2 regions of the Streptomyces sp. SD31 genome follow, and region 2 is predicted to be linked to the other one. Evidence: predicted binding sites of a transcription regulator. Region 2 holds the regulator's gene; the other holds the start of a gene.

Region 1 (10,233 bases), on a different contig from region 2:
CGTACAACGGGACGGTTCCCGACGGTGGTTCGGTGACCTTCGGGTTCAACGGATCGTGGAGCGGGAGCAATCCGGTGCCCACGGTGACGCTGGGCTGAGAAGTCTGAGATTTTCCGAAGAAAACCCGGTCTGACGTTCCTGCCCGTAATAATTCGGACTTACGTTCCTCCCTGTGAGTGGACGAGGCGGGAACGGGGACGACGGCAGACGCGCGGGCCGGCGGTCGAGGGTGCTGAAGACCGCCGGCCTCGTCCTCGCGGGCGCCCTGGTGCTGGGCGCGACCTCCGCGGGCTGGGCCTACTGGCACCTGAACGGCAACATCAAGAGCGTCGACATCAACAACGCCCTCGGCGACAACCGCCCGGCGAAGCCGGTGGCGACGCCGTCGGTCTCCGCCTCGGCGTCCGAGCTGCCGACGCAGGCGCTGAACATCCTGGTCCTGGGCTCGGACTCACGCAGCGGCGACGAGAACCAGGCGTTGGGCGGCGGCAGCAGCACCGGCGCCCGCTCGGACACCGCGATGGTGGTGCACGTCGACGCGGGCCGGACCTCGGCCACGGTGGTGAGCATTCCGCGCGACACGCTGGTCACACGACCGTCCTGCCCGCTGCCGTCGGGCGGTTCGACGAAGCGGGCGCACAGCGCGATGTTCAACAGCGCGTACGCGGTGGGCGGGCCGGTGTGCGCGGTCAAGACGGTCGAGTCGCTCACGGACGTCCGCATGGACCACTACATCGAGATCGACTTCTCGGGCTTCGCGAAGCTGGTGGACGCCCTCGGTGGCGTGACCGTGACGACGGACGAGGACATCGACGACGAGGACAGCCACCTGACGCTGGAAGCGGGCACCCACCACCTCGACGGCAAGACGGCCCTCGCCCTGGCGCGCACCCGGCACGGCATAGGCGACGGCAGCGACCTCGGCCGCATAGGCCTGCAGCAGAAGCTGGTGAAGGCGCTGCTGGCACAGATCTCCTCGACCGACCTCCTCACCGACCCCACCAAGCTCTACAAGGTCGCCGACGCGGTGACGGGCAGCCTGACGACCGACACCGGCCTTGACTCGCTGAGCGAGTTGATGTCCCTCGGCAAGAGCCTGCAGGGCTTGCCGGCGGGCGAGGTGAAGACGGTGACGATGCCGGTGGTCACGGCGGCGTCGGACGCGAACCGGGTGGTGGCGCAGGAGCCGGAGGCGAGCGAGTTGTGGGAGTCGTTGCGGTAGGCGTCCATGACCTGTGGGGCAGGTCGGCTGGGGTGGGCCGGCTGAAGCGGGTCAGCGCCCCTTCCGCAGCAGCCCGTCCACCACGGCCTCCAGCTGCTCGGCGATGTCGTAACGCCCCTTGATCTCCTCCCAGTTCGCCGCCATCTCGGCCATACGCGGCAGCGCCACCGCGTCCTCCTTGGCGAGGAAGGTCGGGAAGAACGGCCGGCGTTCGGGGTCGGCGGCCCGGCGGGCGTCGGCTCGCTGGAAGACCAGGGCGCCGTAGACGACGTACCAGATGGTGCGGTAGGCGTGCAGGGCCTGGGTGGGGGTCAGGCCGCAGGCGATGGCCGCGTCGATGATCTCCTCGGGCATCCACAGCGCGTCCTTGTCGGTGAGGTCGCCGAGGCTCAGTACGTCGATGACCCAGACCACCTCGCTGAGGATCGCGTGCATGTGGACGGCGGTCGTGAGGATGCGCTCGCGGGGGTCGGCGGGGAGCGGCGGGCGCGGGAACGTCGCCGCCATGCCCCGCAGGGTGAGCAGGAGCAGCTCGTCCTTGTCGCGTACGTGGTTGTAGAGCGCCATCGGCGTGGCGCCGACCTCCTTCGCCACCCGGCGCATGCTGACCGCCTCGACGCCCTCCTCCTGGAGGAGCCGCCGGGCCGCGTCGACGATCTGCTCCGCCGCTATGCGGGGCGGACGGCCGCGTTTACGACTCTGCGAGTTCGCTGTCTCTGCTGCCACGGGAGGCATTGTCTCGCGGTGGTGTCGGTCGGTCTTCGGCCGGAGCTGGGAGGCTCGCTCGGACCCTGGCTAATTTATGTACGCGTATATTAATCTGCTCGGCATGGTGGATACCCTCAACTCCCAGAAGCCGGGCGCCCGTTGGTTACTGCCGGTGCTGCTCACCGTGCAGTTCCTCGTCTCCCTCGACATGTCCGTCGTCAACGTCGCCCTCCCGGACATCGGCACCGGCCTCGGCTTCGACGCCGGGTCGCTGGCCTGGGTCGTCAACGCCTATGCGCTCACCTTCGGCGGGCTGCTCATGCTCGGCGGACGGCTCGCCGACATCGCCGGACGGCGGCGGGTGCTCGTGGTCGGCTTCGTCGTCTTCGGGCTCGCGAGCCTCGTCGGCGGACTCGCCCAGGCGCCGGGGCAGTTGATCGCGGCCCGGGCGGTGCAGGGGGTGGGCGCGGCCCTGTTGTCGCCGGTCGCGCTGGCGCTGATCACCGTCAACTTCCCGGCGGGGGCCGCCCGTTCACGCGCCCTCGGACTGTGGGGTGCGGCCGGTGCGGCCGGCGGGGCCGTCGGGGTGCTCGCCGGCGGGCTGCTCACCGACTGGTTCGGCTGGCGGGCGGTCATGCTGGTCAACGTGCCCGTCGTGCTCGCCGTACTGGCCGTCGTACGGCCCGGTGTACCCGCCGACGACCGGCGGGCGAGCGGGAGCCGGCCGCGGCTCGACGCCCTCGGCGCGCTCCTCGTCACCGCCGGAACCTCGCTGCTCGTCCTCGGGCTCGTGCGGACCGAGCCCCACGGCTGGACGGCATGGCGGACCGGCGGGGTGCTCGGCGCGGGCGTCGTCCTGCTGGCGGTCTTCGCCGTGGTGGAGACCCGCGTACGGCAGCCGCTGCTCAGGCTCGGGCTCCTGACCCGAAGGCCGGTGCTCGCGGCGAACGTCTTCGCGCTGCTGATGTCGGCAGGCCAGTTCGCCGCCTTCTACTTCACCTCCCTCTACATGCAGCAGGTGCTGGGCTACGGCCCCACCGCCGCCGGGAGCGCCTTCCTGCCGTTCTGTGTCGGGGTCGTGGCCGGGTCGGTGATCGCCGCGCGCACGGTCGGGCGGGTCGGGGCCGGGGTGCTGCTGCTGGTCGGCGGGCTGCTCGGGGCGGCCGGGATCGCGTGGTTCGCGGCGGCGGTGGCGGTGGACGGCGGGTTCCTGCTCTCCGTCCTCGGCCCGTCGGCGGTCGCCTCGGTCGGCATCGGCATGTGCTTCGTACCGCTGGGCACGGCCGCCACGGAAGGGGTCGCGCCGGAGGAGACCGGGATGGCGTCCGGGCTGCTCAACAGCGCGCGGCAGGTCGGCGGGGCGGTGGGGCTCGGGGTGCTGGTGACGGTGGCGGCGAGTGCCGGCGGGGACGGGGCGGAGGGGGCCGAGGGGCTCGTCGACGGGTACGCGGCGGCGTACTGGGTGGCGGCGGGGCTGCTCGCCGTGGCCGCCCTGGCCGCCGGTGCGCTGCACGGGGTGAGGGCTCGGCCTGCGGAAACGCCCGCCGGAGAAAAAGATTCGAAGAATTCCGGCGAGCGTGTCGATCCGGGTGTCTCCCGTTCGACGCAGGGGTGAGAGGCCGGGAAGGAACCGGTCACCGAACCCTGAGGAGTCACCATGCCGCGTTACCTGTCCCTCGTCCGGATCGACGAGTCCACCGCGCCCGCCGAGGGCCCCAGTCCTGAGCTGATGCAGCGCATGGGGGAACTGCTGGAGGAGATCACCAAGGCCGGCGTGATGCTCGACACGGCAGGGCTCACCCCGTCGGCACAGGGCACCCGCGTGCACTGGGACGGCGCGAAGACGTCCGTCACCGACGGGCCCTTCACCGAGTCCAAGGAGGTCATCGGCGGCTACGCGATCATGCAGTGCAAGGACAAGGCCGAGGCGCTGGAGTGGGCCTCGCGGTTCCTGAAGGTCCACGGGGAGGAATGGCAGGTCACCTGCGAGGTGCGGGAGATCGCCGAGGGCTGACCTGCCCTCCTTGGATCCACGACCGTACGGGTGTTGCATGGTGGGCTGTGACCCCGCAGCCCACCGCCGACCCGCGCGGCACCGTCGAAACCGTCTTCCGCATCGAGTCCCCGCGCATCATCGCCGGCGTCGCCCGCATCGTCCGCGACGTCGGCATCGCCGAGGAACTCGCCCAGGACGCTCTCGTCGCCGCCCTGGAGCAGTGGCCCCGCGACGGCGTCCCCGACAACCCGGGCGCCTGGCTCATGGCCGCCGCCCGGCACCGCGCCGTGGACCTGATCCGCCGCCGCGAGAACTACGCCCGCAAGCTGGCGGAGATCGGGCGGGACCTGGAGACGACGGCCCCGCCCGAGGAGCCGGCCGACCCCGACGACATCGACGACGACCTGCTCAGGCTCGTCTTCACCGCCTGCCACCCCGTGCTGTCTCCCGAGGCCCGCATCGCCCTCACTCTCCGCCTCCTCGGTGGCCTGACGACGCCGGAGATCGCCCGCGCGTTCCTCGTCCCGGAGCCGACGATCGCCCAGCGCATCGTGCGCGCCAAGCGCACGCTCGCCACGAAGAACGTCGCCTTCGAGGTCCCGTACGGCCCCGACCGCGAGGCCCGCCTCGGCTCCGTCCTCGACGTCATCTACCTGATCTTCAATGAGGGCTACGCCGCCACGGCCGGCGACGACTGGCTGCGCCCGGCCCTGTGTGAGGACGCGCTGCGGCTGGCCCGCGTGCTCTCGGGACTGATGCCGAAGGAACCGGAGGTGCACGGCCTGACCGCCCTCCTGGAATTCCAGACGTCCCGCGCGGCAGCCCGCACCGGCCCGTCCGGCGAACCGATCCTCCTCAAGGACCAGAACCGCCGCCGCTGGAACCGCATGCTCATCGCGCGCGGCATCAAGGCGCTGGGCCGTGCCCGTGCCACCGCCACGGGTGCGCCGGGCCCGTACGCCCTCCAGGCCGCGATCGCCGCCTGCCACGCGCACGCGTACACGTACGAGGAGACGGACTGGAAGACCATCGCCACCCTGTACGGCCTGCTGTCCGCCCGATCCCCTTCCCCCGTGGTCGAGTTGAACCGCGCGGTCGCCGTGTCGATGGCGGACGGCCCGGAACCCGCTCTGGAGATCGTCGACGCGATCGCCACCGAACCCGCCCTGCGGGACTACCACTTGCTGCCGAGCGTGCGCGGCGACCTGCTGCTGCGCCTCGGCCGTACGGCGGAGGCGCGGGCGGAGTTCGAGCGGGCGGCGGAGCTCGCACGGAACGAGCGGGAGCGGGAGATGCTGCTGCGCCGGGCGACGGAGGTCTCGTAGGGCGAACGTGAGCCTCGACTCGTCCCGCTCCCTCGACCCGACTAGGCCGGCCGCCCGACGAGCATCGTCGGCGCCCCCGCCACCCGCGTGAGAATCACGGTCGCCGAGTTGGGCCCCTGCGGCTTGACCTTCTTCCGCAGCTCCTCCGGCTCGACGGCCGACCCGCGCTTCTTCACGGTCAGCGTGCCGACCTCCCGCTCGCGCAGCAGCGCCTTCAACTTCTTGACGTTGAAGGGGAGTTGGTCGGTGATCTCGTACGCCGTGGCATACGGCGTCGCGTGCAGCTCGTCCGCAGTGATGTACGCGATGGTCGCGTCGACCAGCCCACCGTTCAGTTGGTCCGCCACTTCGGCGACCAGATGCGCCCGGATGACGGCACCGTCGGGCTCGTACAAGTACCGCCCGACGGGCCGCACCTCGGGGTCGGGCAGCCCTCGGGAGAGCAGCGAACGCGGCCCCGGCAGCAGTGTGGCCCGGATGGCCCCGGGCTCCGTGCCGAACCACAGCACCGCCTCCTTCACCTCCCCGCCGTCCGAGATCCACTCCGCCTCGGCCTCGCCCGGAACGGCCTCGTGCGGAATGCCGGGCGCGATCTTCAATGCGGCGTGGGGAGCCCGGCCGGCGGTCTCGACGGCCCATGACAGCGGGGGCGAATACGCTTCGGGGTCGAAGATCCTGCCGCGACCGCCCCGGCGGCCGGGGTCGACGAACACGGCGTCGTAGCCGGCCGTGTCCACCTCGGTGACGTCGGCCTCCCGCACCTCGATGAGGTCGGCAAGACCGAGACCCTCCGCATTGGCCCGGGCCGCCGCCACCGTCACCGGATCCCGGTCCACCGCCAGCACCCGGATCCCGGCCCGCGCCAACGCGATCGCGTCACCTCCGATCCCGCAACACAGATCGGCGACCGACCCCACCCCCAGCTCCTTCATCCGCCCGGCCCGATACGTGGCGACACTCGCCCGCGTCGACTGCTCGACGCCGTTCGGCGTGAAGAACATCCGCCCCGCGTCCACCGCCCCGAACTTCGCCACCGCCCGCTGCCGCAACCGTGCCTGTCCGAGCGCCGCCGACACCAGCTCGGCGGGGTGCTCGCGGCGCATCCGGGTGGCGACGGCGAGTTCGTCGGCGGGATCGGTGTCGCGTACGGCGTCGAGGAGGGCGCTGCCCTCGGGGGTGAGGAGGCGGGAGAAGGAGGCGAGGTCGTTCACCGGGTCATTGTCGGCCAGTCGGTGGATGGTCCGCCTCCGGCGGCGGTGTCGGCCGATCTTCGGGGCGGGTGCCTGCGAGGATCCGGCTCCATGCGAGTAGTACGACAAAATGACAAAAGTCGCCGCAATGGGGTAGCCGCGGGGTGTCGTCATGGGACGGCGGGGCGTTCGCGGATCCGCGGCGGAATCGCCGCGCTCACCGTCGCCGCCATCGCCTCGGGGTGTGCCCAGGGCGGGGGAGGCGGGCAGGGCGGCGGAGGCGGAGGCGGACATGAGGCCGTACGCCCCACGCCGAGCCGGCAGCCCCTCAAGGCGCCGCCCCCGGTCGAAACCCCGGACCCGAACGCCGAAGCCCCCCGGACCAAGAAGTTCCGGTCCGCCCAGGCCGCCCACGCCGCCCGGGTCGCCGCCGCGAGGCGCTGGCGCCTGGCGCGAGTGCCGCTCACGCCCCCGCCGCCACCCACCAAGAAACCGGAGATCACCACCCGCGACGGCTTCGAGGTCGACGGCCACGAGGAACTCGGCCTCCCGCCGGTCTTCACGACCGTCCCCACCAAGCAGCGGGTCGTCTTCCTCACCATCGACGACGGCGCCGAGAAGGACCCGGCGTTCCTGCGGATGATGAGCGAGCTGCAGGTGCCGTACACCGCCTTCCTCAGCGACTACCTGATCAAGGAGGACTACGGCTACTTCAAGCGGATGCAGCGCGCCGGCGTGGTCCTGAACAACCACACCCTCCACCACCCCTACCTCCCCGCCCTCTCCTACCACCGCCAACGGCATGAGATCTGCGGCATGCAGGAGGTGATCGAGAAGCGCTACGGCAAGCGCCCGCTGCTCTTCCGCCCGCCCTTCGGCAACTACAACAGAAACAGCCTGCGCGCCGCGAAGTCCTGCGGCATCGAGTACGTCCCGCTGTGGAACGAGGAGGTCTTCGTCGACCACTGGGACTACCGCGAGTGGGACCGGAAGATCCGCCCGGGCGACATCGTCCTCAGCCACTTCCGGGGCCGGGACGACTGGAAGGGCACAATGCCCGACATGATCCGCCGATTCCTGAACAAAGTGACGGCCGAGGGGTACGCGGTGGCCCGGCTGGAGGACTACCTGTGAGGCGGGCGCCGGCAGCGGTGCCGGCGCCCGAGCCGGCGGCTCCCACGGCCGTACGCGCCCTCACAGTCGTCACAGTCGTACGAGTTCCGGCGGTGGTACGTGCTCTGACAGCCGTCGCCCTGGCAGCCGCGGTGCTCGCCGGTTGCGCCCGGCCGATGGGGTCGGTCGAGCCCGGCGGGCGGTCGGCCGAGAGGGCGGCGCAAGAGGCGCGTTCGGCTAAGGGCCCGACGACCACAGCACAGCCGTACCGCCGATGGGGCCTCACCGCCCCGCTGCCCGCACCCCCGTCCCCACCCGCCCGGCGGCATTGGCTGCCCGGGGGTGATGGGCCGTCCGCGGGCGGGCTGCTGCCCGTCGTGGACCGCATCCGCACCCACGACCAGGTCGTGTTCCTCACCTACGACGACGGCGCCGAGAAGGACCCCCGCTTCGTCGACATGGTCCGCGAGCTACGGCTGCCCGTCAGCATGTTCCTCACGGACAGCGTGGTCGGCCCGGGCTACGGCCACTTCGCGCGCCTGCGCTCGGTGGGCGCGTCGATGCAGAACCACACCCTCGACCACGCCGCCCTGCGCGGCCTGCCGTACGCCGGCCAGCGCGCCGAGATCTGCGGCCAGCAGAACAAACTCCGGGCCCGCTTCGGCATCCGGCCCCAGCTCTTCCGGCCGCCCTACGGCACGTACGACACCACCACGCTCCGCGCGGCGGCCGACTGCGGTGTGCGGGCGGTGGTGCTGTGGCGGGCGGCGATGGAGGGCGACGGCGAACTGACGTACGCGCAGGGCCCGGCCCGGCTGCGCCCCGGCGACATCGTCTCCGTCCCTTCGGGCGAACCGACCGGCCTGAGCCTGAGGGAGCGCACGACGAGGCTGCTGCGGGAGATCCAGGGGCGGGGGCTGACGGTGGGCCGACTGGAGGACTACGTCTGACGGTGGGCCGGCTTGAGGACTACGTCTGGCGGTGGGCTGTTCGGAGGATTGCGTCCGGCGAACTTCTCGGCGCCGTCCAGGCATCCCAGCCCGTCTGGGGGCGGCAGCCTCAGGAGCGCTCACGGCAATGCCGGCGACAAGGAACCCGGCTCAACCAGCGCAGCGAATTAGCAGTCCGCTTGACCGAGTGCTAATCACGGTCATAGTCTCGGCTCTGGCACTCCCCACTGGAGAGTGCCAACTACGCGACGGGCAGGTCCGGCACCCGCGACGACGGATCCACCTGGTCGCCACCTCAGACAGTTAACCCCGTGAGATCTCCGAAGGGGGAGGTCGGATCGTGACGACCACCAGCTCCAAGGTTGCCATCAAGCCGCTCGAGGACCGCATCGTGGTCCAGCCGCTCGACGCCGAGCAGACCACCGCCTCTGGCCTGGTCATTCCGGACACCGCCAAGGAGAAGCCCCAGGAGGGCGTCGTCCTGGCCGTGGGCCCGGGCCGCTTCGAGAACGGCGAGCGTCTGCCGCTCGACGTCAAGACCGGCGACATCGTGCTGTACAGCAAGTACGGCGGCACCGAGGTGAAGTACAACGGCGAGGAGTACCTCGTCCTCTCGGCTCGCGACGTGCTCGCGATCATCGAGAAGTAATTCACCCGCTTCCTCACCGAAGCACATTGCTTGTGAGCTGCGCCCTTGGCCCCCGCGACCACTAATCAGCCGGGCGTCGGGGGCGCAGTTCGTTTCACCCACGTTTTCCGAGAGGGCTGAACCGCTCCCATGGCGAAGATCCTGAAGTTCGACGAGGACGCCCGTCGCGCCCTCGAGCGCGGCGTCAACAAGCTGGCCGACACGGTCAAGGTGACGATCGGCCCCAAGGGCCGCAACGTCGTCATCGACAAGAAGTTCGGCGCGCCCACCATCACCAACGACGGCGTCACCATCGCCCGTGAGGTCGAGGTCGAGGACCCGTACGAGAACCTCGGCGCCCAGCTGGTGAAGGAGGTGGCGACCAAGACCAACGACATCGCGGGTGACGGTACGACCACCGCCACCGTGCTCGCCCAGGCGCTGGTGCGCGAGGGCCTGAAGAACGTCGCCGCGGGTGCCTCCCCGGCGCTGCTGAAGAAGGGCATCGACGCCGCCGTCGCCGCGGTCTCCGACGAGCTGCTGGCGACCGCCCGCCCGATCGACGAGAAGTCCGACATCGCCGCCGTCGCCGGTCTGTCCGCCCAGGACACGCAGGTCGGCGAGCTCATCGCCGAGGCGATGGACAAGGTCGGCAAGGACGGTGTCATCACCGTCGAGGAGTCCAACACCTTCGGTCTGGAGCTGGACTTCACCGAGGGCATGGCCTTCGACAAGGGCTACCTGTCGCCGTACTTCGTGACGGACCAGGAGCGCATGGAGGCCGTCCTGGAGGACCCGTACATCCTCATCAACCAGGGCAAGATCTCCTCCATCGCGGACCTGCTGCCGCTGCTGGAGAAGGTCATCCAGGCGGGCGCCTCGAAGCCGCTGCTGATCATCGCCGAGGACGTCGAGGGCGAGGCCCTGTCGACCCTGGTCGTCAACAAGATCCGCGGCACCTTCAACGCGGTCGCCGTCAAGGCCCCGGGCTTCGGTGACCGCCGCAAGGCGATGCTGCAGGACATGGCGGTCCTCACCGGCGCCACGGTCATCTCCGAGGAGGTCGGCCTCAAGCTCGACCAGGTCGGCCTCGAGGTGCTG
Region 2 (10,233 bases):
AGGCGACCTCGGCGATCGCGCGGACCTGGGTGGTCAGGTTCGACGCGAGTTCGTTCACGTTCGTCGTCAGGCGCTTCCAGGTGCCGTAGACGCCCTCCACCCTTGCCTGGCCGCCCAGTTGGCCCTCGGAGCCCACCTCGCGGGCCACGCGGGTGACCTCGGAGGAGAAGGAGGAGAGCGTGTCGACCATCGTGTTGATGGCGGTCTTCAGCTCCAGGATCTCGCCGCGCGCGTCCACGTCGATCTTCTTGGAGAGGTCGCCGTTGGCGACGGCGGTGGTGACCTGGGCGATGTTGCGGACCTGGGAGGTCAGGTTGTCCGCCATGTAGTTGACGTTGTCGGTCAGGTCCCGCCACACGCCGGAGACGCCCAGCACCTGCGCACGGCCGCCGAGCCGGCCGTCGGTGCCGACCTCGCGGGCGACCCTCGTCACCTCGTCGGCGAAGGCGCGCAACTGCTCCACCATCGTGTTGACGGTGTCCTTCAGCTCCAGGATCTCGCCGCGCGCGTCGACGGTGATCTTCTTCGACAGGTCGCCGTTGGCCACGGCCGTCGTCACCTGGGCGATGTTCCGCACCTGTGAAGTCAGGTTCAGCGCCATGAAGTTGACGTTGTCGGTGAGGTCCTTCCAGACGCCCGAGACGCCTCGGACCTGCGCCTGGCCGCCGAGGTTGCCTTCGGTGCCGACCTCGCGGGCCACGCGGGTGACCTCGTCGGCGAAGGCGGAGAGCTGGTCCACCATCGTGTTGATGGTCGACTTGAGTTCGAGGATCTCGCCCTTCGCCTCGACCGTGATCTTCTTGCCGAGGTCGCCTTGGGCCACGGCCGTGGAGACGAGGGCGATGTTGCGGACCTGGGAGGTCAGGTTGTCCGCCATGAAGTTGACGTTGTCGGTGAGGTCCTTCCAGACGCCCGAGACGCCTCGGACCTGCGCCCGGCCGCCGAGGTTGCCTTCGGTGCCGACCTCGCGGGCGACCCTCGTCACCTCGTCGGCGAAGGCGGAGAGCTGGTCCACCATCGTGTTGATGGTCGACTTGAGTTCGAGGATCTCGCCCTGGGCGTCGACGGTGATCTTCTGGCTCAGGTCGCCGTTGGCCACGGCCGTCGTCACCTGGGCGATGTTGCGGACCTGGGAAGTCAGGTTCGACGCCATGAAGTTGACGTTGTCGGTGAGGTCCTTCCAGACGCCCGAGACGCCCCGCACCTGAGCCCGCCCGCCCAGCTGCCCTTCCGTGCCCACCTCGCGGGCGACCCTCGTCACCTCGTCGGCGAACGCGGAGAGCTGGTCCACCATCGTGTTGACGGTCAGCTTCAGTTCGAGCAGCTCGCCGGTCGCCTCGACGGTGACCGTGCGAGTCAGGTCGCCGCGGGCCACCGCCGTGGTCACCAGGGCGATGTCGCGCACCTGGGCCGTCAGCCGGGACGCCATCGTGTTGACGGCCTCGGTCACGTCCCGCCAACTGCCCGACAGGCCCTGCACCTTGGCCCGGCCGCCGAGCCGGCCCTCGGTGCCGACCTCGCGGGCGACGCGGGTGACCTCGCCGGTGAACAGGGAGAGCTGGTCGACCATCTTGTTCACGGCCCGGCCCAGGCGGCGCAGGTCGCCGCGTAACTGGCGGGAGCCGTCGTGCAGATCGACGCGCTGGGTGAGGTCGCCGCCGGCCACCGCGTCGAGCACCCGCGTCGCGTTCGCCGCCGGGGCCACCAGGGCGTCGAGCACCTGGTTGACGTCGTTGACGCGGGTCGTCCAGTCGCCCTGCCCCGGGCTCGCCGAGAGCCGCTCGTCGAGTCGGCCGTGGCGCACCAACTCCCGCTTGACGCGCTGCACTTCGCGGTTGAAGTGGGTGCTGCGGTCCATGATCTGGTTGAACACCGCGGTCAGCTCGGCCACCACTCCCTCACCGGCCTCCGGCAGCCTGCGGAAGTCGCCGTCGCGGGCCGCGGTCATCGCGGCGAGCAGCGGGCGCAGATCCGATGCTCGAATTTGACCGTCTTTCTGTCCGTCTTCGAGCACACGCGTAGCACGGTTCTCACTCATGGCGGCCCACTTCGGTAACTCGGTGCTTATGGGCGTGGCCAGTCTGTCACTCTGTCGGCGTCGACTGAGGCGTATTCGTCCGAACCGTTCGGGGAGCTGTCCATGGGGGCCATTCCGGCGCAACGGGAGACCGTCACCCGTGCCTCTGGCGTGCCCGCGCATGCGCGAGAGTGCCCCGAAACGCGCACCATTCTCCCCGGCAGCCCCCTCTCCCCGGGCTCCGCCCGCACTCTGGTGCGCACCACCCTCACCGACTGGGCCGCCTCCGGCATCCCCGGCACCGAACACCTCACCGACCGTCTCGTCGACGACGCCGTCGTGGCCGTCAGCGAGCTGGTCACCAACGCGGTCGTGCACGCCGGCACCGATGTCGAGCTCACCTGCCGGCTGGAGGAGGACACCGGCGCCCTCGTCGTCGAGGTCCTGGACCACCACCCCTCGCGCGCCCCGCGCGACGCGGAGATCGAGGCGCCGTACGAGACTCCGGAGTACGGGCGTGGCCTGCGGCTGGTGTCCCGGCTCGCCGAGTCCTGGGGGGTCACCTACCGCCACGGCGCCAAGATCGTGTGGGCGCGGCTGCCCGCCGAGGACCCCATCGCGGCCAGGGACGACATCGAGGCGTACGCCGAGGAACGCGCGCTGGAGCGCGGGCTGCGCGTCGCCGAGATCCTCGCCCCCGAACCCCAGCGTGCCGAACGGGACCGGGACTGGCTCAACCGGGGCGCCCTGTCCTTCCTCGCCGAGGCCTCCGACCTGCTCGCCGGGCAGCTCGACGAGAACCTGGTCGCCGCCCTCGCCGGCCAGCTGATCGTGCCGCGGCTTGCGGACTGGTGCGCGGTGTGGCTGGAGGACGAGATGGCCGGGCGGTGGGGATACCCCCGATCCGGTGACGCCGAGGGCGGGGGAGGCTGGGCGGCGGACGTCGTCGCGGGCACCGGACCCCGGCTCGCCCGCGTCTGGCACGGCTCCGAGAACCTCATCGAGGAACTCCGGTGCGCCCTGGAGAAGGAGCCGCCGCATCCCGCCGACAGCCACCGCAGTCCCCCCGACAGCCACCGCACGGGGCCCGTCCCCTACCCCTGGCCCGGCGAGGCGCTCGGCGCGCGCGGGGCGCGGGGCACGGCGCTCGCGTACCGCCTGATCGCCGGTGGCCGCCCGCTGGGCACGCTGGTCATCGGGCGGGCCGACCTCATGCGCTTCCCCGACGAGGTCACCGGACTCGTCGAGGACCTCAGCCGCCGGGTGGCCCTCGCCATCGGAGCGGCCCGCCAGTACGCCCGGCAGGCCACCATCAGCCGGGTCCTGCAGCGCGGACTGCTGCCCGGCGCCGTCGCGGAGATCCCCGGGGTGGCCAGCGCCCTGGTCTACGAGCCGTACGACAAGGGCGGTCCGAGCGGCGACTTCTACGACCTGTTCCCGGCCGGCGACGGCCGCTGGTGCTTCGCCATCGGCGACGTCCAGGGCAAGGGCCCCGAGGCGGCCGTGGTGATCGGCATCGCACGGCCCTGGCTGCGGCTCCTCGCCCGCGAGGGCTACCGCGTCGCCGATGTCCTCGACCGCCTCAACCAGCTCCTCCTCGACGACGCCACGGAGGCCGCCGACGCCGCCGCCCGCGCCCTCGTCGGCCCGGTCCCACCCGGCGACGGCCCGCAGACCCGCTTCCTCTCCCTGCTCTACGGGGAACTCAGTCCCGTCGACGGCGGCATCCGCTGCACCCTCGCCTCCGCCGGACACCCGCTGCCGTTGCTGCTGGGCGCGGGCGGCGAGGTCCACACGGCCGCGCACCCGCAGACCCTCCTCGGGGTCATCGAGGACGCGACGTACACCAGCGAGACCTTCGAGCTGCGCTCCGGCGAGACCCTGCTGTGCGTGACCGACGGGGTGACCGAGCGGCGCAGCGGCTCCCGCCAGTTCGACGACGGCGACGGCCTCGCGACCGCGCTCGCCGGGTGCGCGGGCCTGAACGCCCAGCTGATCGCGGAACGCATCCGCAGGCTGGTGCACGAGTTCAGCGGCCGTCCACCGGAGGACGATCTGGCACTGCTGGTGCTCCAGGCCGAGTAGCCGACCGGACAGGGAATCGCCGGGGTGCTGGACAATGGAACCCATGCCCTCCGCACTCCCCGACGGCGAGCCCGTCCCCGACGACGGCACGCTCCCCGCGTCCGCGCTCGCCGGCTCCGCCGACCGCCCCCTCGGCTTCTACCTGCACGTCCCGTACTGCGCGACCCGCTGCGGCTACTGCGACTTCAACACCTACACGGCGACCGAGCTGCGCGGCACCGGCGGGGTGCTGGCGTCCCGCGACAACTACGCGGACACCCTGATCGACGAGATCCGCCTGGCCCGCAAGGTCCTCGGCGACGACCCGCGCGAGGTCCGCACGGTCTTCGTCGGCGGCGGTACGCCCACGCTGCTGGCCGCCGACGATCTCGTACGGATGCTGGGGGCGATCCGCGACGAGTTCGGTCTCGCGCCGGACGCGGAGATCACCACGGAGGCGAACCCGGACTCGGTGGACCCGGCCTATCTGGCCGCTCTCCGCGAGGGCGGCTTCAACCGGATCTCCTTCGGCATGCAGAGCGCGAAGCAGCATGTGCTGAAGATCCTCGACCGCACGCACACCCCGGGACGGCCGGAGGCATGTGTCGCGGAGGCCCGCGCGGCAGGCTTCGAGCACGTCAACCTGGACCTGATCTACGGCACACCGGGCGAGTCGGACGACGACTGGCGGGCGTCGCTGGAGGCGGCGATCGGCGCCGGGCCGGACCATGTGTCCGCGTACGCCCTGATCGTCGAGGAAGGCACGCAGCTGGCCCGTCGTATCCGCCGGGGCGAGGTGCCGATGACGGACGACGACGTCCACGCGGACCGGTACCTGATCGCCGAGGAGACGTTCACGGCGGCCGGTTTCGACTGGTACGAGGTCTCCAACTGGGCGACCTCGGAAGCGGGCCGCTGCCTGCACAACGAGCTGTACTGGCGGGGCGCCGACTGGTGGGGCGCGGGGCCGGGGGCCCACTCGCACGTGGGCGGGGTGCGCTGGTGGAACGTGAAGCACCCGGGCGCGTATGCGGCGGCGCTGGCGGCGGGGCGGTCGCCGGGGGCCGGGCGGGAGCTGCTGTCGGAGGAGGACCGCAGGGTCGAGCGGATCCTGCTGGAGCTGCGGCTTCGGGAAGGGGTGCCATTGGAGTTGCTGAGGGAGGAGGGGCTCACTGCCTCGCGCCGAGCACTCTCAGAAGGGCTCTTGCAGACCGGTCCTTATGAGGAGGGGCGTGCGGTGCTGACGCTTCGGGGGCGGTTGTTGGCGGATGCGGTGGTCAGGGATTTGGTGGACTGATCACTCCGGTGGGTGAATCGGAACCAGAGGCAGGTTTGGGCGGCGCCCCGATTCGTAGGGTGCCGCTGTGAACGATCGCGCGATGATCAAGTTCTTCGAGGGACTGGAGCCGCCCGAGGGCGTCAGGGCCGAGCTTCTGCGAGGAGAGATCGTGATGTCGCGCAGCTCTGGTCTGGTGCACAACCGCAACGTCACGGAGACGGTGGACCAGATTCCCCGCGACCGTTGGTATCCGCTCCAGACCCAGTGCGTCGACATGCTTGACCACGTCAGCGCCCCCGTTCCCGATGTGGTGGTGACCGAGCGCGGCGCCGGTCCGGATCAAGGGACATACGTACCGTCGGCGGTGGTCACGGCATTGGTGGAGGTCGTCTCCGAAACCAGCGTGGAGCGCGACTACGAGGTCAAGCGCGCGATCTATGCCGCGAGCGGCGTGCACGCTTACCTGATCATCGACCCGATCATGGCGCACTGCGTGCTGTTCACCGAGCCGAAGGGCAGTGGCGAGGAAGCCGAGTACCACGTGCAACGGATGAGCAAGTTCGGCTGCCCGGTCCCGATGGACTGTTTTGGTCTCGAAGTCGACACCACCGGATTCGGCACCTTCAGCAACGTCAGGCCCCACCGCTACCCGTAACGAAGTCGATCAGCTCCTCCACCCGCCCCAACAGCTCCGGCTCCAGGTCCTTGTAAGACCCCACCCGCTGAAGGATCGCCTGCCACACCGCCCCGGTGTTCTCCGACGGCCACCCCAGCGCCCGGCACACCCCCGTCTTCCAGTCCTGCCCGCGCGGCACCCGCGGCCAGCCCGGAATCCCCAGGGACGACGGCTTCACCGCCTCCCAGATGTCGATGTACGGGTGGCCCACGACCAACGCGTGCTCACTGGTCACCGACTCCGCGATGCGCCACTCCTTCGTACCCGGCACCAGGTGGTCGACCAGGACCCCCAGCCGCGCATCCGGTCCCGGCGAGAAATCGGCCACGATCGACGGCAGGTCGTCGACGCCCTCCAGGTACTCCACCACCACGCCCTCGACGCGCAGGTCATCGCCCCACACCTTCTCGACCAGCTCGGCGTCGTGTCGGCCCTCGACGTAGATACGGCCGGCGCGGGCCACGCGCGCGCGTGCCTGCGGGACGGCGACCGAACCGGAGGCCGTGCGGGTGGGACGTACCGGAGCGGAGGACGACGGCCGGACGAGGGTCACCACCTTGCCCTCCAGCAGGAACCCTCGCGGTTCCAGCGGGAACACCCGGTGCTTGCCGAAGCGGTCCTCCAGGGTCACCGTGCCCGCCTCGCAGCGGATCACCGCGCCGCAGAAACCGGTGCCGGGCTCCTCCACCACCAGGCCCGGTTCCGCCGGGACCTCGGGGACGGGCTTGGGCTTCTTCCAGGGTGGAGTCAGGTCCGGTGAGTACTGGCGCATTCGAGTGACGATAAGAGAATCCCGGCCGTCATGGAGCGCAGATCAACGCGACACGCCGAATCGCGCGGCCAGGGTGTCCCGCTGGCGGCGCACGAACTCCGCGTCCACCACCGCTCCGTGACCGGGCACGTACAGCGCGTCCTCGCCGCCCAGGTCCAGCAGGCGGTCCAGGGCCGCCGGCCAGTGCGACGGTACGGCGTCGGGGCCGGCCTGGGGTTCGCCGGACTCCTCCACCAGGTCGCCGCAGAAGACCACCTCGGGAGAGCCGGGAGCGCCCGGCACGAGCACGACCAGGTCGTGGGCCGTGTGAGCCGGGCCCACGTTCGCCAGCAGGACCTGGCGGCCGGCGTCCAGGTCGAGGGTCCACTCGCCGCTCACCTGGTGGTGCGGGTGGACCAGGGCGTCGATCGCCTCGTCCGCCGCGTCCTGGTCCAGCCCGTTGCGTACGGCGTCCGCGCGCAGTTCCGCCCGCTCGTGCGCGAACACCGTGTCCAGGCCCACCGCCCCGTACACCTGCGTGCCCGCGAACGCCGCCGCCCCGAAGACATGGTCGAAGTGGGGATGGGTCAGCGCGAGATGAGTCACACGGTGACCCGCCAGCCACTGCGCCTGGGTACGCAGCCGCACCCCCTCCGCGAGGCTCGACCCCGCGTCGACGAGCAGCGCGCCGCCCTCCCCGACGACCAGCCCCGCCGTGCAGTCCCAGCCCGGCAGCCGACACCGGCCCACCCCGGCCGCAAGCCGCTCCCACCCGAGCTCTTCCCAAGTCACCCTCATACGGCGACGCTAACGAACACACCACCGTCGGGCACGGTGGTGCTGACCGGCCTTGCCCGCTGCGTACCCCGCCGCCGTACACTGGGCCGGGGACAGCTGGCACTCGGACGGACAGAGTGCCAGGCAAGGCGCCAAGCGGACGAAACTGGAGGTGCGCGCGATGCTGAGTGAACGCAGGCTTCAGGTGCTGCGCGCCATCGTCCAGGACTATGTCGGGACCGAGGAGCCGGTGGGCTCCAAGGCGCTCACCGAGCGGCACAACCTCGGCGTCTCCCCGGCGACCGTCCGCAACGACATGGCTGCCCTGGAGGACGAGGGCTACATCGCCCAGCCGCACACCAGCGCCGGGCGCATCCCGACCGACAAGGGCTACCGGCTGTTCGTCGACAAGCTCGCCGGTGTCAAGCCGATGAGCCCGCCGGAGCGGCGCGCGATCCAGAACTTCCTGGAGGGCGCCGTGGACCTCGACGACGTCGTGGCGCGCACGGTTCGGCTGCTCGCGCAGCTCACCCGACAGGTCGCCGTCGTGCAGTACCCGTCGCTGACCCGGTCCACCGTCCGGCACGTCGAGCTGCTCTCGCTCGCGCCCGCGCGCGTGATGCTCGTGCTGATCACGGACACCGGGCGGGTCGAGCAGCGGATGGTCGACTGCCCGGCGCCCTTCGGTGAAGGGTCGCTCGCGGATCTGCGCGCGCGGCTCAACAGCCGGGTCGCGGGGCGGCGCTTCACCGATGTGCCGACGCTCGTCGAGGACCTCCCCGAGGCCTTCGACATAGAGGACCGCGGCACTGTCTCGGCCGTGCTCTCCACCCTGCTGGAGACGCTCGTCGAGGAGAACGAGGAGCGGCTGATGATCGGCGGCACCGCCAATCTCACCCGCTTCGGGCATGACTTCCCCCTCACCATCCGGCCCGTCCTGGAGGCCCTCGAGGAGCACGTCGTACTCCTCAAACTCCTTGGCGAGGCGGGGGATTCGGGCATGACCGTGCGCATCGGGCACGAGAACGCCTATGAGGGACTCAACTCCACGTCCGTCGTGTCGGTCGGCTACGGTTCGGGCGGCGAGGCAGTCGCCAAGCTCGGCGTGGTCGGACCGACCCGCATGGATTACCCGGGAACGATGGGAGCGGTACGCGCAGTGGCACGGTACGTCGGACAGATCCTGGCGGAGTCGTAAGTGGCCACGGACTACTACGCCGTTCTCGGCGTGCGTCGCGACGCGTCGCAGGAAGAGATCAAGAAGGCCTTCCGGCGGCTCGCGCGCGAGCTGCACCCGGACGTCAATCCGGATCCGAAGACCCAGGAGCGGTTCAAGGAGATCAACGCCGCTTACGAGGTGCTGTCGGACCCGCAGAAGAAGCAGGTCTACGACCTCGGCGGCGACCCGCTGTCCCAGGCGGGCGGCGCGGGAGCCGGCGGCTTCGGCGCGGGCGGCTTCGGGAACTTCTCGGACATCATGGACGCGTTCTTCGGAACGGCGTCCCAGCGGGGTCCGCGTTCGCGTACGCGGCGGGGCCAGGACGCGATGATCCGGCTGGAGGTCGAGCTCGACGAGGCGGCCTTCGGTACGACGAAGGACATCCAGGTCGACACGGCCGTCGTCTGCAACACCTGTAACGGTGAGGGGGCCGCCCCCGGCACCTCCGCCCAGACGTGTGACATGTGCCGCGGTCGCGGTGAGGTGTCGCAGGTGACGCGGTCCTTCCTGGGGCAGGTCATGACCTCGCGGCCGTGCCCGCAGTGCCAGGGGTTCGGGACAGTCGTACCGACGCCGTGCCCCGAGTGTGCGGGTGACGGACGCGTACGGTCGCGTCGGACGCTGACGGTCAAGATCCCGGCCGGTGTCGACAACGGCACGCGGATCCAGCTCGCCGGTGAGGGCGAGGTCGGGCCGGGCGGCGGTCCCGCCGGTGACCTGTACGTCGAGATCCACGAGCTGCCGCACGCGATGTTCCAGCGGCGCGGCGACGACCTGCACTGCACGGTGACGATCCCGATGACCGCGGCGGCGCTCGGCACGAAGGTGCCGCTGGAGACGCTGGACGGGCTGGAGGAGGTCGACATCCGGCCGGGCACTCAGTCCGGTCAGTCGATTCCGCTGCACGGGCGAGGGGTGACCCATCTGCGGGGCGGCGGGCGCGGGGATCTGATCGTGCACGTCGAGGTGCAGACGCCGAGCAAGCTGGACCCCGAGCAGGAGCGGTTGCTGCGTGAGCTGGCCAAGCTGCGGGGCGAGGAGCGGCCTCAGGGGCAGTTCCAGCCGGGGCAGCAGGGGTTGTTCTCGCGGTTGAAGGACGCCTTCAACGGGCGCTGAGCCCCTGCTGTTCCCCTGGGGAATGCGTGGGCCTACGCCAAGGGGAAGGGTCGATTCGGACTTGTTCGGGGGACGTGACAACATGCCGTCATGTCCTCCGCGCTGACCGATCTCTTCCCCCTTCCGATCGTGCAGGCCCCCATGGCAGGCGGCGTCTCCGTGCCGCAGCTCGCCGCTGCCGTGTCCGAGGCCGGTGGGCTGGGGTTTCTCGCTGCCGGGTACAAGACCGCCGACGGGATGTACCAGGAGATCAAGCAGCTGCGGGGGCTGACCGGGCGGCCCTTCGGGGTCAATCTGTTCATGCCGCAGCCCGAGTACGCCGACGCGGCGGCCG

What was found. Region 2 encodes HrcA, which represses chaperone genes, less so after heat shock. Its sites were predicted from a motif close to TTNGCACTCNGNNNNNCNGAGTGCNAA; they were not measured.
Region 1: the regulator HrcA is predicted to act here: its motif matches at 8,672-8,698, upstream of groES (co-chaperone GroES).

Annotation. Positions count from the first base shown of each region.
Region 1 covers NZ_JBQHCX010000009.1:39,357-49,589, forward strand. Annotated here, with positions in the region: gene ACTMVF_RS20320 (endo-1,4-beta-xylanase) at 1-98, shown strand, start outside; gene ACTMVF_RS20325 (LCP family protein) at 173-1,222, shown strand; gene ACTMVF_RS20330 (TetR/AcrR family transcriptional regulator) at 1,274-1,957, opposite strand; gene ACTMVF_RS20335 (MFS transporter) at 2,052-3,545, shown strand; gene ACTMVF_RS20340 (YciI family protein) at 3,588-3,944, shown strand; gene ACTMVF_RS20345 (RNA polymerase sigma factor) at 3,992-5,251, shown strand; gene ACTMVF_RS20350 (class I SAM-dependent methyltransferase) at 5,293-6,462, opposite strand; gene ACTMVF_RS20355 (polysaccharide deacetylase family protein) at 6,553-7,575, shown strand; gene ACTMVF_RS20360 (polysaccharide deacetylase family protein) at 7,731-8,504, shown strand; gene groES (co-chaperone GroES) at 8,845-9,153, shown strand; gene groL (chaperonin GroEL) at 9,283-10,233, shown strand, end outside.
Region 2 covers NZ_JBQHCX010000008.1:145,670-155,902, reverse strand. Annotated here, with positions in the region: gene ACTMVF_RS18835 (HAMP domain-containing protein) at 1-2,038, opposite strand, end outside; gene ACTMVF_RS18830 (SpoIIE family protein phosphatase) at 2,141-4,102, shown strand; gene hemW (radical SAM family heme chaperone HemW) at 4,146-5,378, shown strand; gene ACTMVF_RS18820 (Uma2 family endonuclease) at 5,446-6,015, shown strand; gene ACTMVF_RS18815 (DUF3097 domain-containing protein) at 5,993-6,808, opposite strand; gene ACTMVF_RS18810 (MBL fold metallo-hydrolase) at 6,851-7,585, opposite strand; gene hrcA (heat-inducible transcriptional repressor HrcA) at 7,746-8,762, shown strand; gene dnaJ (molecular chaperone DnaJ) at 8,763-9,899, shown strand; gene ACTMVF_RS18795 (nitronate monooxygenase) at 9,990-10,233, shown strand, end outside.